Regions from separate parts of the Pseudomonas sp. S07E 245 genome, predicted to be linked through region 2. Evidence: riboswitches for the same ligand, from Rfam matches in the RefSeq annotation. Region 2 holds a riboswitch; each other region holds the start of a gene.
The links. Region 2 has a riboswitch for cobalamin ahead of cobO (cob(I)yrinic acid a,c-diamide adenosyltransferase). Riboswitches for the same ligand answer to the same signal wherever they lie in the genome.

Region 1 (4,487 bases), 1.1 Mb from region 2:
GTTGCGGTTGATGGCTGACAGGGTCGTCGACCAGCAGCTTTTTCTTGACGATGTGATAAGCGGCCAAGGTCCACTCGCCACGGCCATCAAGAAAGCGCTGCTTGACGCCAAGTTCGGTCTGGCGCGCTTCGGTCAGGTCGAAGTTCATCTGTGCCGAGCTGAGGCTGACCAGGTTTTCCACACCGTCTTCACTGGTCGAGTACTGGCCGTACAGCGACAGGTCCGGCGTCAGCGCATAGACCAGCCCTGCGCGCCAGTTGCCGCCGCTGAGACTGCGGTCGGTGCGGCTGCCGTCGACCAGGTTATCGCGCTCGATGTGGTTTTGATCACGGCGAATACCGGTGACCAGCGACAGCTGCTCAGTCAACTGCGTGCGGTTTTCGGCGAACAGCGCTGCGCTGTGGGTGGTACTGAACGAGCGCGGTTGCAGCGGCGTGGCGCTGACGAACTGGCCGGGCGCGGGCTGCCACGGGTCAATGTAGTCGTTGCCGATATCGGTGTAGGGCCAGTTGTTGGTCAGGCGGAAACGGATCTTGTTGTATTCGGCGCCCACCACGGTCGTGCTGGCCAGGCCAAACAGGCTGTGCTGGAAGGTGAAGCTCTGGCGATCACCGATCTGCTCCTGGTTGTGCTTGATCTCGAGAAAGCCATTGCGCAGCAGTTGGCCGACGTCTGCGTCCCAGTTGTAGTTTTCGGCGTTGCGCCAGTGGCGACGGCTCTTGATGTAATAGAGCTGGTTGCTGGCGCTGACGTTGTCGCTGATAGCCCACTCGCTGCTCAGGCGGGTCCATTCATCGTGGTAGCGCAATTCGGCGTCACGCACGTTGTAGTTCTTGTCGCGCAGGCTGTCACGGTAGTGCCCGGCAATCAGCGGTGTGCCGAAGTAGTTCATCGGCTCGGCGTCGCCGCGTTCGTGGGCGAGGGTGAAACTCAGGTCTTCGTTGGCATCGAAGCGCAGTGCCAGGCTCAGGGCCAGGTTGCGTGAGTCGCCGCGGTCGATATGGCCATTGCCTTGCTGCTTGTTGATGGTGGCACGGTAGCTGAGGCGCTCGCTCAGGCTGCCGCCGCTGTCCAGGCCCAGTTGCTGGCGGTCCCATGAGCCGTAGCCCAGGCGCAGCTGGTTGTGGATCTCGCCTTGCACGGGCTTTTTCGGGATGACGTTGACCACCGCGCCGGTGGCGCCTTCGCCGTATAACACCGACGCCGGACCGCGCAGCACTTCGATACGTTCGACCAGCCATGGGTCGACCGGGAAAGTCTGGGTGCCGGCACCGGTGTACAGGCGCGCGCCGTCGAACAGGGTCATCACCGAACCATGGCCGTTGAAGCCGCGTGCGCTGAGGCCAGTGCCGCCATCGCCTGGGGTGCCGATGGAGGTGATACCGGGGGTGCGGGTGACCGCATCCTGCACGGTGAGGTTGCTGCGCTGCTGGATCTGTTCGACGCTAAGGCTGCTGACACTGGCTGGTGTTTCGAAGGCAGTCAGGCCGAGGCGCGAGCCGGTCTCGCTGCTGCTGGTGAGGTCGGCGCTTGCGTCGCGGCGTTCGCTGATCGCGATAGAGGGCAGGGCGACGACCTTGCTCGTCGGCTCTGCGGCCACGGCTGGCGAAGCGGCGGCAATGCAGGCCGCCAGAAGAGTAAAGGTATTGGTACGGGACATGTCGTTCCACTGGTGCAGGAAGTAAGGATCCCGGTGGAAACAACGCAAAGACAAGCGGGCACGAACGCTGGGCGCACGCGCAAACCGGCCTGCGCCCGCCCACCGCGGGTTTGCCAACTGAAAGTTGCAGGCCGGTCTCCGGGCTTGCGAGGGCTGGAAACCTTCACCTTCCCGTGCACGGGCACAGTGGTGTGTCGAAGGTTTCACTCGCTTACCGTTGCGGGGGCAGCGCCGGACTAGTCATGCAGATGACGCACCGGCTTCCCGTTTCACCCTGCGCACGGCGGCGCAGGACACCTGAAACTGGCGCGCATCTGAGCATCGAAAGTGGCCTTAGTCAAACCTTGGCGCTAAGAAAAATTTGTGACGCATTAGAGGTTTGCGAGTTTTTACTGATTCTTTTTCGAACTTTTCACATTTGGTGTGCATCGAACCGCTCGATTGTCACAGAAACACCCACGTCATGGAGACCTTTACCAATGTCCACCCGTAACCTGTTGCGTCATTCTTGCCTGCTGGCCCTGATCGCTGCCCCGCTTGCTGCCAGCGCTGCGCCAAGTACCGATCCGCTGTTCACTTTCGGCCTGCTCGGCAGCTACGACAAATTCAAGTTCGAAGGCGGTTCTGAATCGGAGACCGATCACCTCGGTCAAGGTGGCCTGTTCGCCAACTATGGCAACAAGATGACCGCCGAATCCGGTTTCATCTACCAGATTGGCGCGGACGCCAAGTATGGCAAGAAGAGCGACAACAAGCTCAAGGAGGCCAAGGTTGATCTGGACCTGGGCTGGCGTGCTGCGATGGACGCGCGCAACTTCCTCGACTTCACCGTGGGCGGTGGTTATGACTGGTCGCGCTTCGAACCGGAGCTCAACGACCTGGATACCGAGCTGACTTACAAGTCGCCGTTCGCCAAGGCTGCCGTCGGCTACAACCACCAGTTCGATGCTTCGACGCTGCGCGTGGAAGTCGGTGCCCGCCGCACCCTCGACGGCCGCGCCAAGCTCAAGGTCGACGATTTCGGCAGCGACACCGTCGATATGAAAGACCGCACCAACCCTTATGCCGAAGTCAGCCTGCTGATGAACCAGCAGGGCGGTATGCCCATTTACGGCAGCGTCTACTACACCCGCACCGAGTACAAACTCGATGAAGAGTCGGATGCAGCCGACAATACCAAGCTCAAGCGTGATGAGTTCGGCGTGAAGGTAGGTCTGGCGTTCTGATTCAGCGCGTTAGCAGGGGGCCGCATAGCGGTCCCCGTTTACTACGCAGATCCGCGGCTACTTGCCACGCCGCCGCGACACCCGCGCTTCAATGTTCTTGCGCCCGATCAGCAGCGCAGGTTTCTCCACCACCGGCTCATCCGCCAGCCATTTGTACATCACCAGGCAATCCACCAGCCCCAGCCGGGCATGCCGGTAGGCCTTGGGCAGGCGGCCGACCTCATCGAAGCCAAGCTTGCGCCACAGCGCCACGGCCACCTCGTTACTAGCCACCACCGAATTGAACTGCAACGCCAGAAACCCTTCCTGACGGGCAAGCTTCTGTGAGTGCTCGCACATCAACCTGGCCACGCCACGCCCGCGTGCAACCGGGCAGACCATGTAGCCACAATTGCCCACATGGGCGCCGGGTCCGGCGGCATTGGCTTTGAGGTAATACGAGCCAAGCAGCTCGCCGTCCTGCTCCGCCACCAGCGTATGCAGCGGTGCCTCCAGCCACAGCTGGCGCGCCTGCTCGAAGCTGATCTGCGGGTCGAAGGCGTAGGTTTCGCGGGCCTGGACGATGCTTTGCAAGGTGGGCCAGAAGGCCTCGAAGTCGGCGGCGGTCATGGGGCGAATGTGGATCATGGCGGTACCTGCACGGGCTGAGCCGGCAAGTCTGGTGGTGCAGGCGCCGCCGCGCAAGTGCGGCGACGCCGACAGGCTTACTCGTCGGCTTTGCCCAGTGCATCCAGAGCTCGGGTCGAATAGACCAGCGCAGCTCCAGCGTTCATCGCCACGGCGACACCGAGCGCCTCGGCGATCTGCTCGCGGGTCGCGCCCTGCTTGAGGGCTTCCTTGGAGTGCACGGCAATGCAGCCGTCGCAGCGGGTGGTGACGGCAACCGCCAGCGAGATCAACTCGCGGGTCTTGGCATCCAAGTGGTTGGTCTTGGCCCCGGCGCCGCTGGCGGTCATGTAGCCCGCGACGGTGTCCGGTGAGAGTTGCTTGAGGTCGCCGATGCCAGCCATCAGCTGCTTACGGTAGGCGTCCCAGTCCATCATGCTCATTGTCTTCACCTTGTAGGGTTGCGGCAGGAGCTTTCAGGCTAGTCGAGCGGGGCGCGTTGGCGAGCGGGAAAATAGTCGAAAGGCTGTTGCACTTAGGTAGCAGTCGCCTCGCAAAAATCAGCGCCGCCAGTATGACGGCGCCTTGCCAGGCTGCCTCAGATGTAGATGAACACCAGCACCAGCGCCGCTACCACCAGCCACTTTTCCAGGTAATAGCGCATGCGGTTGCGTTTTTTCAACGCCTTGCCACGCTCGCGGATTTTGTAGATGCGGGTGAACAGGCGGTTGATTGCGCCAGTCTTGTCATTGGCGTTGTTGGGCGCTGCAGCCGCGGCCATCACCTTGCGGCTGAACCAGCGGTTGAAGCCGCTAGCCCAGCGGTACTTGAGCGGCCTCTCGACATCGCAAAAGAGGATGATGCGGTTGTGCTCGGTGGTGTTGGCGGCGTAGTGGATGTAGGTTTCGTCGAAAATCACCGCCTCGCCGTCGCGCCACGAGTATTTTTCGCCGTCGACATCGATATAGCAGCCATCGTCGTTCGGCGTGTCCAGG
Region 2 (4,487 bases):
ACGGCCAAACGGTGCGGGCAACAAACCTGGCTCGATAAACGCCAGGCCAAGCGAAGCGGTATGTGGCCCCACGGCGTAATCCGGTACCAGCGCCTGGGCGACTTTGGCTGGGTCTTGTGGTTGTACCCGCACGTCCACGTGCTGCCCGTAGTAGCTGTACGGCCAGCCGTAGAAACCGCCATCCTTGACCGAGGTGATGTAGTCCGGGACCAGGTCGCTGCCGATCTCGTCGCGCTCATTGACCGCCGTCCATAGCGCCCCCGATTGCGGCTGCCAGGCCAATCCATTCGGGTTGCGCAGCCCGGAGGCGAAGATGCGGTGGCTGCCGGTTGCGCGGTCCACTTCCCAGATCGCCGCGCGGCCTTGCTCTTGCTGCATGCCGTTCTCTGCCACGTTGCTGTTGGAGCCTACCGTGACGTACAGCTTGCGCCCGTCGGGGCTGGCGATCACGTTCTTGGTCCAGTGGTGATTGAGGGTGCCACCCGGCAGGTCGGTGACCTTCTGCCCGCGGCCGTCGATCTGCAACGCATCGGTCACGTAATCGAAGCGCAGCAGCTTGTCGGTGTCGGCGATGTACAGGTCCTTGCCTACCAGCACCATGCCGAAGGGCGAGTTGAGCCCTTCGATAAAGCGGCTGCGGGTTTCGGCGACGCCGTCATGGTCGCGGTCGCGCAGCAGGGTGATGCGGTTGGCGGTGGGGACGCCGGCACCGGCCTTGGACATGGCTCGTTTCATGAACCAGCCGCGCAGGCCTTTGCCGTCGTCCGGCTTGGCCGGTGCGTTGGTTTCGGCGACCAGCACGTCGCCATTGGGCAGCACATACAGCCAGCGCGGATGGTCGAGATGGTCGGCAAATAGCGCAACCTGAGTGCCGGCCGCTGCAACTGGTTTGCCACCCTGCGGCCAGCCGACCGCCGGCGCGACGTTGACGGTTGGCAACAGGGTTTTGTTTGGCGCCGGTAACTGCGGTGTGGGGCCGATGCCATCGTTGACTCTGAGGCTGGCGGTCTCGCCGCAGCCGCCGAGGCCTGCGAGCAAGGCGAGCACAACGGCACTGCGCATTCTGTCCATGGGCGGGCTCTCGACAAGGGCTATGGCATACAGAACCATAGGCGCCGGACGAGGTTCAACCGGGCGCGGCGCAGGGCTGCTTCACGCTTGCTTGAACAGCAATGCAACACCTGGGAAATACTGGCCGTGCTCGTTGTGCAGCTTGCGATAGGCGTACGGGAAGTACCAGGCCACGGCGCAGGTGGTGTGCTTTTGCAGGTCATCGACCAGATCCTGGAGTTCTTCCGGGCTGGCGTGCTGGCCGGCTTTCCACGGGCTGACGAACAGCGCCCCGGCTTTGAGCTGGCTGGCATAGGCAATCGGCTTGGCGGCGCTGGTGGTTTCTTGCAGGGCGGCGGTCAGGTCGAGCCGGGCGATGCGCGGCCAGCGCTGGCTGGCGTGCAGGTGGATCGACTCCTCGGCGGTGCTGATGGCCAGGTCACAACGGCCTTCGCGCTCGCTTTCTTCGCGTTGCTTGCTGCTGGCAAACTGGGTCAGGGCGACCAGCTCGGCTTGCCAGGCAGCCGCAGCCAGCAGGCCGACGTTGGCCGCTGCGCCATGCCAGTAAGGCGCGTCGCTGGCATGGTTGAGTTCGGCGAAGCGATCGATGCAGTCGACCCAGCGCTCCAGGGCAGGACGCAAAAACTCCAGGCGCGGGTTGTTGATGATCAGACCTTGCATGCTGCGCACTCCTTATTGTGATTATCGCGGTCAGCTACAGTGATGGCGATATGATATCAATGCTAGCAGTCTGCGCTGTACTGTCGAATCGGCCATTGATCCAGGCCAAACCGGCCTTGTTTCATTGACGCTCCCGGTGCAACCCTCTAACCTTCGCGGCGTGTTTCAGGTGCCCTGCGGACTGCGGTCTGGCGGGGTGAAACTGGGAAGCCGGTACCAGTCCGGCGCTGCCCCCGCAACGGTAGGTGAGCCGCGTACGTAGCGCTCACGAGCCCGGAGACCGGCCTGTTACTGCCAACGGCATCACGGAGGGTGATGCACAGTTCACTGTGGTTTGCGCCACGGCGCCTGCGCGTTCTCCGTTTGCCTGCCTTTCGATCTGTCGCCGCCCGGTGCGCGCGCAGGCACTTGCGGAGAACCTTATGAGCGACAACCCCGAACGCGACGAACGCCACCTGGCGCGCATGCAGCGCAAAAAGGCGATCATCGACGAGCGCATCGCCAACTCTCCCAATCAATGCGGCCTGCTGCTGGTGCTGACCGGTAATGGCAAGGGCAAAAGCAGCTCGGCTTTCGGCATGCTCGCCCGCGCGCTGGGCCATGACATGCAGTGCGGTGTGGTGCAGTTCATCAAGGGTCGCAACAGCACCGGCGAAGAGCTGTTCTTCCGCCGTTTCCCCGAGCAGGTGCGCTACCACGTGATGGGCGAGGGCTTTACCTGGGAAACCCAGGACCGCCAGCGCGACATCGCCGCGGCAGAAGCCGCCTGGGCGGTATCGCGGCAAATGCTGCAGGACCCGTCGATTCATTTCGTTGTGCTGGATGAGCTGAACATCGCCCTCAAGCATGGTTATCTCGACCTGGACCAGGTGCTCACTGACATTCAGGCTCGTCCGCCAATGCAGCACGTGATCGTCACCGGCCGCGGCGCCAAACCGGAAATGGTCGAACTGGCCGACACCGTCACCGAGATGGGCATGCTCAAGCACGCCTTCCAGGCCGGTATCCGCGCGCAGAAGGGCGTGGAACTATGAGTGACCCGCGCCAGTGCCCGGCGGTGCTGATCGCAGCGCCCGCTTCCGGGCAGGGCAAGACCACCGTGACCGCAGCCCTGGCGCGCCTGCACCGCAACCTCGGGCGCAAGGTGCGGGTGTTCAAGTGCGGTCCGGACTTTCTCGACCCAATGATTCTGGAGCGGGCCAGCGGCGCGCCGGTGTACCAGCTCGATCTGTGGATGATCGGCGCGCAAGAGAGCCGGCGACTGCTCTGGGAAGCTGCCGCCGAGGCCGACCTGATCCTCATCGAAGGGGTCATGGGCTTGTTCGATGGCACTCCGTCCAGCGCTGATCTGGCGCGCCATTTCGGCGTGCCGGTACTGGCGGTGATCGACGGTACCGCCATGGCCCAGACCTTTGGTGCGCTGGCCCTGGGCCTGGCACGCTACCAGGCCGATCTGCCGTTCGCCGGGGTGCTGGCCAACCGGGTTGGCAGCCTGCGCCACGCGCAACTACTTGAAGGCAGCCTGACCGAAGGCCTGCGCTGGTACGGCGGGCTGTCGCGCGAGCGCGGCATCGAGCTGCCCAGTCGCCACCTGGGCCTGGTGCAAGCCAGCGAACTGAACGACCTTGACCAGCGCCTCGACGCCGCCGCCGAGGCCCTGGCTGGCAGCTGCGATGCCGCGTTGCCGCCAGCGGTGAGCTTCGATGGCCCCGCTTTGCCAGCACCGTTGCCCTCGCTGGCTGGGGTGCGCATTGGCGTAGCGCACGACGAAGCGTTTGCCTTCATCTATGGCGCCAACCTCGACCTGCTGCGGGCCATGGGCGCGCAGCTGGAATTTTTCTCGCCGCTGCACGACAGCGAGCTGCCGCAGGTCGACAGCCTCTATCTGCCAGGCGGCTACCCCGAATTGCACCACCATGCGCTGGCCGCCAATACGCCGATGCTGGACGCGATTCGCGCTCATCACAGTGCAGGCAAGCCGCTTTTGGCCGAGTGCGGCGGCATGCTCTACCTGCTTGAAAACCTGACCGATGTTGCCGGTGAGCGCGCCGCGCTGGTTGGTTTGTTGACTGGCGAGGCGGTGATGCAGAAGCGCCTGGCAGCACTGGCCCTGCAAGCGGTGGAACTGCCCGAAGGCACTCTGCGCGGGCACACCTATCACCACTCGCTGACCACCAGCGAGCTGGAGCCAATCGCCCGTGGCCTCAGCCCCAACGGCGGCCGCGGCAACGAGGCGGTGTACCGCCTGGGCCGGCTGACGGCCTCATACGTGCACTTCTATTTCCCCTCTGACCCCCACGCGGCGGCGGCGCTGTTGCGACCATGAGCGAGCATGCCTTCTCCGATGCCGAACGCGCTGCGGTGTACCGAGCGATCGGCGAGCGCCGCGACATGCGCCACTTTGCCGGTGGCGAAGTAGCGCCGCAGGTGCTCACACGCCTGCTGGTGGCCGCGCATCAGGCCCCCAGTGTTGGCTTGATGCAACCGTGGCGGTTCATCCGCATCAGCCAGCGCGACTTGCGCGGACGCATCCAGACCCTGGTCGAGCAGGAGCGGGTGCGCACCGCCGAAGCCCTTGGCGAGCGCTCCGACGAATTCATGCAGCTCAAGGTCGAAGGCATCAACGACTGCGCCGAGCTCTGGGTGGCAGCGCTGATGGACAAGCGCGAAGCGCACATTTTCGGCCGCCGCACCTTGCCGGAAATGGACCTGGCCTCGCTCGCCTGCGCAATCCAGAACCTCTGGCTGGCCGCGCG
Region 3 (4,487 bases), 1.1 Mb from region 2:
AGTGCTGCCTGATGTGCGCCTGGGCCTGCAGTTGAACAACCTGTTAAACCGCAACTACGTGACGGCCGCCTACAGCGGCGAGCAGTGGCTGCTGGGCGCACCACGCTCGTATTTCGCCACGCTGGACTACAGCTTCTAAACCCGATTTACCCTGGCTGGCCGCGCAGCAACGGGCTAGCCAGGGCCTTCATGGGCACTACGCTCGCCGACAAAAGACTTTCAACAGGAAAACCAATAGTTATAAGATAACGTTACACAAAACTTCACCAGCGAAATTTCATGACAAGCGCTCTGACCTCCCCCACCCTCGTCAGCCAACGCCTGCAGAGCATCGATGCCCTGCGCGGGCTGGTCATTCTGTTCATGCTGCTCGATCACGTACGCGAGACCTTCTTCATGCATCATCAGGTGGTTGACCCGATGACCATCGAAAGCACCGAACCTTCGCTGTTTTTCAGCCGCACCCTGGCGCATCTGTGCGCCCCGGTGTTCGTCCTGCTGACCGGTCTTTCGGCCTGGCTGTATGGCGAGAAGTATCAAGGCCGCGGCGCCACCTCGGCGTTCCTGTTCAAGCGCGGGCTGTTTCTGGTGGTGCTGGAATTCACCCTGGTCAACTTCGCCTGGACCTTCCAGTTGCCCCCGACGGTGATCTACATGCAGGTGATCTGGGCGATCGGCGTGAGCATGATCGCGCTGTCACTGCTGGTCTGGCTGCCACGCCCGGCGCTGATCGCGCTCAGTGCGCTGATCATCGCCGGGCATAACCTGCTCGACGGCGTGCACTTTGCGCCCGGCTCGGTCATGCATGTGCCGTGGGCGATCCTGCATGACCGCGGCTGGCTGGAAGTGTCCGACAGCCTGCGCATGCGCACTTCCTACCCAGTGCTGCCGTGGATTGGCGTGATTGCCCTTGGCTACGCCCTCGGCCCCTGGTTCGCCCGCAGCAGCGTCGCCAGCGTGCGTCAACGGCGCTTGCTGCTGGCGGGTGTAGCGGCCCTGCTCGGCTTCGTCGGCCTGCGCCTGCTCAATGGCTACGGCGAAGCGCCGTGGAGCAGCTACCCGAGCCTGATGCAGACCGTGATGAGCTTTTGCAACATCACCAAGTACCCACCGTCGCTGCTGTTCCTGGCGCTGACGCTGGGCGCCGGGCTGCTGTTGCTGCGCGGTTTCGAACGCGCCGGCCAGGCGCGCTGGATCAGTGTGTTGGCAGTGTTCGGCGCGGCGCCGATGTTTTTCTACCTGCTGCACCTGTATGTGCTCAAGCTGCTGTACCTGGCCTGTGTCGCGCTGTTCGGGTTCAATCAGGGTGGTTATTTCGGCTTCGACAGCATCGGCTTCATCTGGCTGACTGCCGGCTTGCTGGCGGCGGCGTTGTACCTGCCGGTGCGCCAGTTTGCCCAACTCAAGGCACGCCGCCGCGACATCAGCTGGCTCAAGTATCTCTGAAAAGCGTTTTCCCCCGGCGGCGTGATGGTCTACCATGCCGCCCGCCGGTTTCCATCACGGAACTAACAGGGAATCCCAGGCCTGCCCTTGAATGCAGGCGAAACGGAACTGCCCCCGCAACTGTAAGTGCCGAGCCTGCTCCATTGATGCCACTGGGTTGCTGACCCGGGAAGGCTGGAGCCAGGCCATGACGCACCAGTCAGGAGACCTGCCGGCAAACATTTACCAACCGGCGGGGTGTCCGGGCTGGCCATCTCCACCCTTCCCAGGGTGCTGCCTATTGCCGTGCGCAATGGGCAAGGCGATGCCTGTCCGTGGGTTCATTCCCCGCATTGTTCGATAGGAGATCGCCCACCCATGCTGCCCCGTTTCGTGACCCTGCTGGCAGGCCTGAGCCTGTCTGGCTTGGCCCAGGCCGCCGCCACCCACTATCCGCTGACCATCGACAACTGCGGCGCGGTGCAGACCTTTGCCCAGGCGCCGCAGCGCGCAGTGACCATCGGCCAGGCCGGTACCGAAATGCTCTATGCACTGGGCCTGGGCGACAAGCTGGTGGGCACCTCGCTGTGGTTCAACAACGTGCTGCCCGAGTTCAAGGCGCAGAACGACAAGGTCGAGCGCCTCGCTGACAACGACCCAAGCTTTGAAGCAGTGGTCGGCAAGCGCCCGCAACTGGTAGCTGCGCAGTTCGAATGGATGATCGGCGCACAGGGTGTGGTCGGCACCCGTGAGCAGTTCAACGAGCTGAACGTGCCGACCTATGTGCTGCCGTCCGATTGCGAAGGCAAGGACAACCTGGTCGGTGCCGACGGCACCCGGCTGCAGCCGTTCCAGATCGCCAGCATCTACAAAAGCGTCAGCCAACTGGCCGAGATCTTCGACGTGCAGGCGCGTGGCGAAGCGCTCAACAACGAGCTCAAGCAGAGCCTGGACAATGCCCGCAAACAACTGGCCGGCCACGACCTGTCGCAGACCTCCGCCCTGTTCTGGTTCTCCAGTGCCGACCTCGACATCGACCCCTATGTCGCCGGCCGCCAGGGCGTGGCCGACTTCATGCTGCAGACCCTGGGGGTGCGCAACGTGGTCGAGTCCAGCGAAGAGTGGCCAACCGTTGGCTGGGAAACCCTGGCCAAGGCCAACCCGACCTGGCTGATCATCGCCCGCATGGACCGCCGCCGCTTCCCTGCCGATGACTACCAGAAGAAGCTCGAATTCCTCCGTAGTGACCCCGTCACCAAACACATGGACGCCGTTCGCGAGGGCCGCATCATCGTCCTCGATGCCGACGCGATGCAGGCCGGTATTCGCCTGTTCCGTGGCCTGGAGACGCTGTCCAACGCGTTTGCTTCGGGGAAAGCCGAGCAACCATGATGCGTCTGCTGCCCTACTGCGCCGCTGCCCTGCTCGCCTTGCTGGGGGCGATGCTTGCCGGTATCGCCATTGGTGAAACGCCAGTCGCGCCCAGCGTGGTCGTGCAGGTCCTGGCCAACCACCTGTGGGACGCCGGTTACCCAGTCGACCCGATCGACGCGGGCATCGTCTGGAACTATCGCCTGACCCGCACCCTGGTGGCTGCCGCATGCGGCGCCGGGCTGGCGACCTGCGGGGTGATCCTGCAGGCGCTGCTGCGCAATCCGCTGGCCGAGCCGTATCTGCTTGGGTTGTCGGCGGGCGCCTCGACGGGTGCGGTCGCGGTAGCCCTGCTCGGGCTTGGTGGCGCTGCGCTGTCGATGTCGGGCGGCGCGTTCATTGGTGCACTGGCAGCGTTCGGCCTGGTCCTGTTGCTGTCGCGGGCCAGCGGTGCTGGCGGCGGCAATGCCCAGGTGATTCTGGCCGGGATCGCTGGCTCGCAGTTGTTCAGCGCGCTTACGGCATTCTTGATCACCAAGTCGGCGACTGCCGAACAGGCGCGCGGCATTCTGTTCTGGCTGCTGGGTAACCTCAGCGGCGTGCGTTGGCCGTCGGTGTGGCTGGCGGTGCCGGTGGCGCTGCTGGGTTTGGCGGTATGCCTGTGGCATCGGCGCACCCTCGACGCCTTTACCTTCGGCGCCGACTCGGCGGCCTCGCTGGGTATTCCGGTGCGCCGCAGCCAACTGCTGCTGATCAGCTGCGCGGCGCTGGTTACGGCAGTGATGGTATCGATTGTCGGCGCCATCGGTTTTGTCGGCCTGGTCATTCCACACGCACTGCGCCTGCTGCTCGGCACCGGGCACAGCCGCCTGCTGCCGGCCAGTGCCCTGGGAGGTGCGCTGTTCCTGATCAGCGCCGATATCCTCTCGCGGACCTTGATTCCTGGGCAGGTGATTCCGGTCGGCGTGGTCACTGCGCTGATTGGCGCGCCGCTGTTCGCCTTGATTCTGGTAAGCCGCCGGGGGCGCGCATGACCAACCTCAACAGCGTGAGTCTCGCGCCGCTCAGTTGCCGAGGCCTTGGCCTGCGTCTGGGTGGCAACGATGTGCTCGAAGCGGTCGAGCTTGAGGTGATCGCCGGGGAAACCCTCGGCGTGGTTGGCCCAAATGGCTCCGGCAAATCGACCCTGCTCAAACTGCTTGCCGGCCTGCTCAAACCGAGTAGCGGCGAAGTGCAACTGCTCGGCCAGCCACTGGCGCGCATGCCCCGGCGGCAGATCGCCCAGGCTTTGGCTCTGGTCGAGCAGCAAGCCGACACCAGCGATGCCATCAGCGTGTATGACGCCGTGGCCCTGGGCCGCACACCATGGCTATCGGCGCTGGCGCCGTACTCCCCCGAGGATCGGCGCATCGTCGAGCAGGCCCTTACCGATCTTGACGCCCTGCACTTGCGCCAGCGTCTCTGGCACAGCCTGTCCGGCGGCGAGCGGCAGCGCGTGCACATCGCCCGAGCGCTGGCCCAGCGGCCAGGCGTATTGCTGCTCGATGAGCCAACCAACCACCTCGATATCCAGCACCAACTGAGCCTGCTGCAACAGGTCCAGGCACTGCCGGTGACGACCTTGGTGGCTTTACATGATTTGAACCAGGCGTTGACCTGCGACCGCCTCGCGGTGCTCGACCAAGGCCGCT

Region 1: it holds a riboswitch for cobalamin, as region 2 does, so the genes downstream of both, K3F44_RS08225 (TonB-dependent siderophore receptor) here and cobO (cob(I)yrinic acid a,c-diamide adenosyltransferase) in region 2, are expected to answer to the same signal.
Region 3: it holds a riboswitch for cobalamin, as region 2 does, so the genes downstream of both, K3F44_RS08235 (ABC transporter substrate-binding protein) here and cobO (cob(I)yrinic acid a,c-diamide adenosyltransferase) in region 2, are expected to answer to the same signal.

The regions. Positions count from the first base shown of each region.
Region 1 covers NZ_CP080625.1:1,836,545-1,841,031, reverse strand. Annotated here, with positions in the region: gene K3F44_RS08225 (TonB-dependent siderophore receptor) at 1-1,660, opposite strand, end outside; cobalamin riboswitch at 1,772-1,976, opposite strand; gene K3F44_RS08220 (outer membrane beta-barrel protein) at 2,140-2,886, shown strand; gene K3F44_RS08215 (GNAT family N-acetyltransferase) at 2,944-3,513, opposite strand; gene K3F44_RS08210 (carboxymuconolactone decarboxylase family protein) at 3,591-3,935, opposite strand; gene lpxO (lipid A hydroxylase LpxO) at 4,091-4,487, opposite strand, start outside.
Region 2 covers NZ_CP080625.1:2,952,504-2,956,990, reverse strand. Annotated here, with positions in the region: gene K3F44_RS13630 (sorbosone dehydrogenase family protein) at 1-1,071, opposite strand, end outside; gene K3F44_RS13625 (hypothetical protein) at 1,153-1,731, opposite strand; cobalamin riboswitch at 1,882-2,035, shown strand; gene cobO (cob(I)yrinic acid a,c-diamide adenosyltransferase) at 2,154-2,765, shown strand; gene K3F44_RS13615 (cobyrinate a,c-diamide synthase) at 2,762-4,057, shown strand; gene bluB (5,6-dimethylbenzimidazole synthase) at 4,054-4,487, shown strand, end outside.
Region 3 covers NZ_CP080625.1:1,841,357-1,845,843, forward strand. Annotated here, with positions in the region: gene K3F44_RS08225 (TonB-dependent siderophore receptor) at 1-139, shown strand, start outside; gene K3F44_RS08230 (DUF1624 domain-containing protein) at 280-1,446, shown strand; cobalamin riboswitch at 1,475-1,677, shown strand; gene K3F44_RS08235 (ABC transporter substrate-binding protein) at 1,804-2,817, shown strand; gene K3F44_RS08240 (iron ABC transporter permease) at 2,814-3,830, shown strand; gene K3F44_RS08245 (ABC transporter ATP-binding protein) at 3,827-4,487, shown strand, end outside.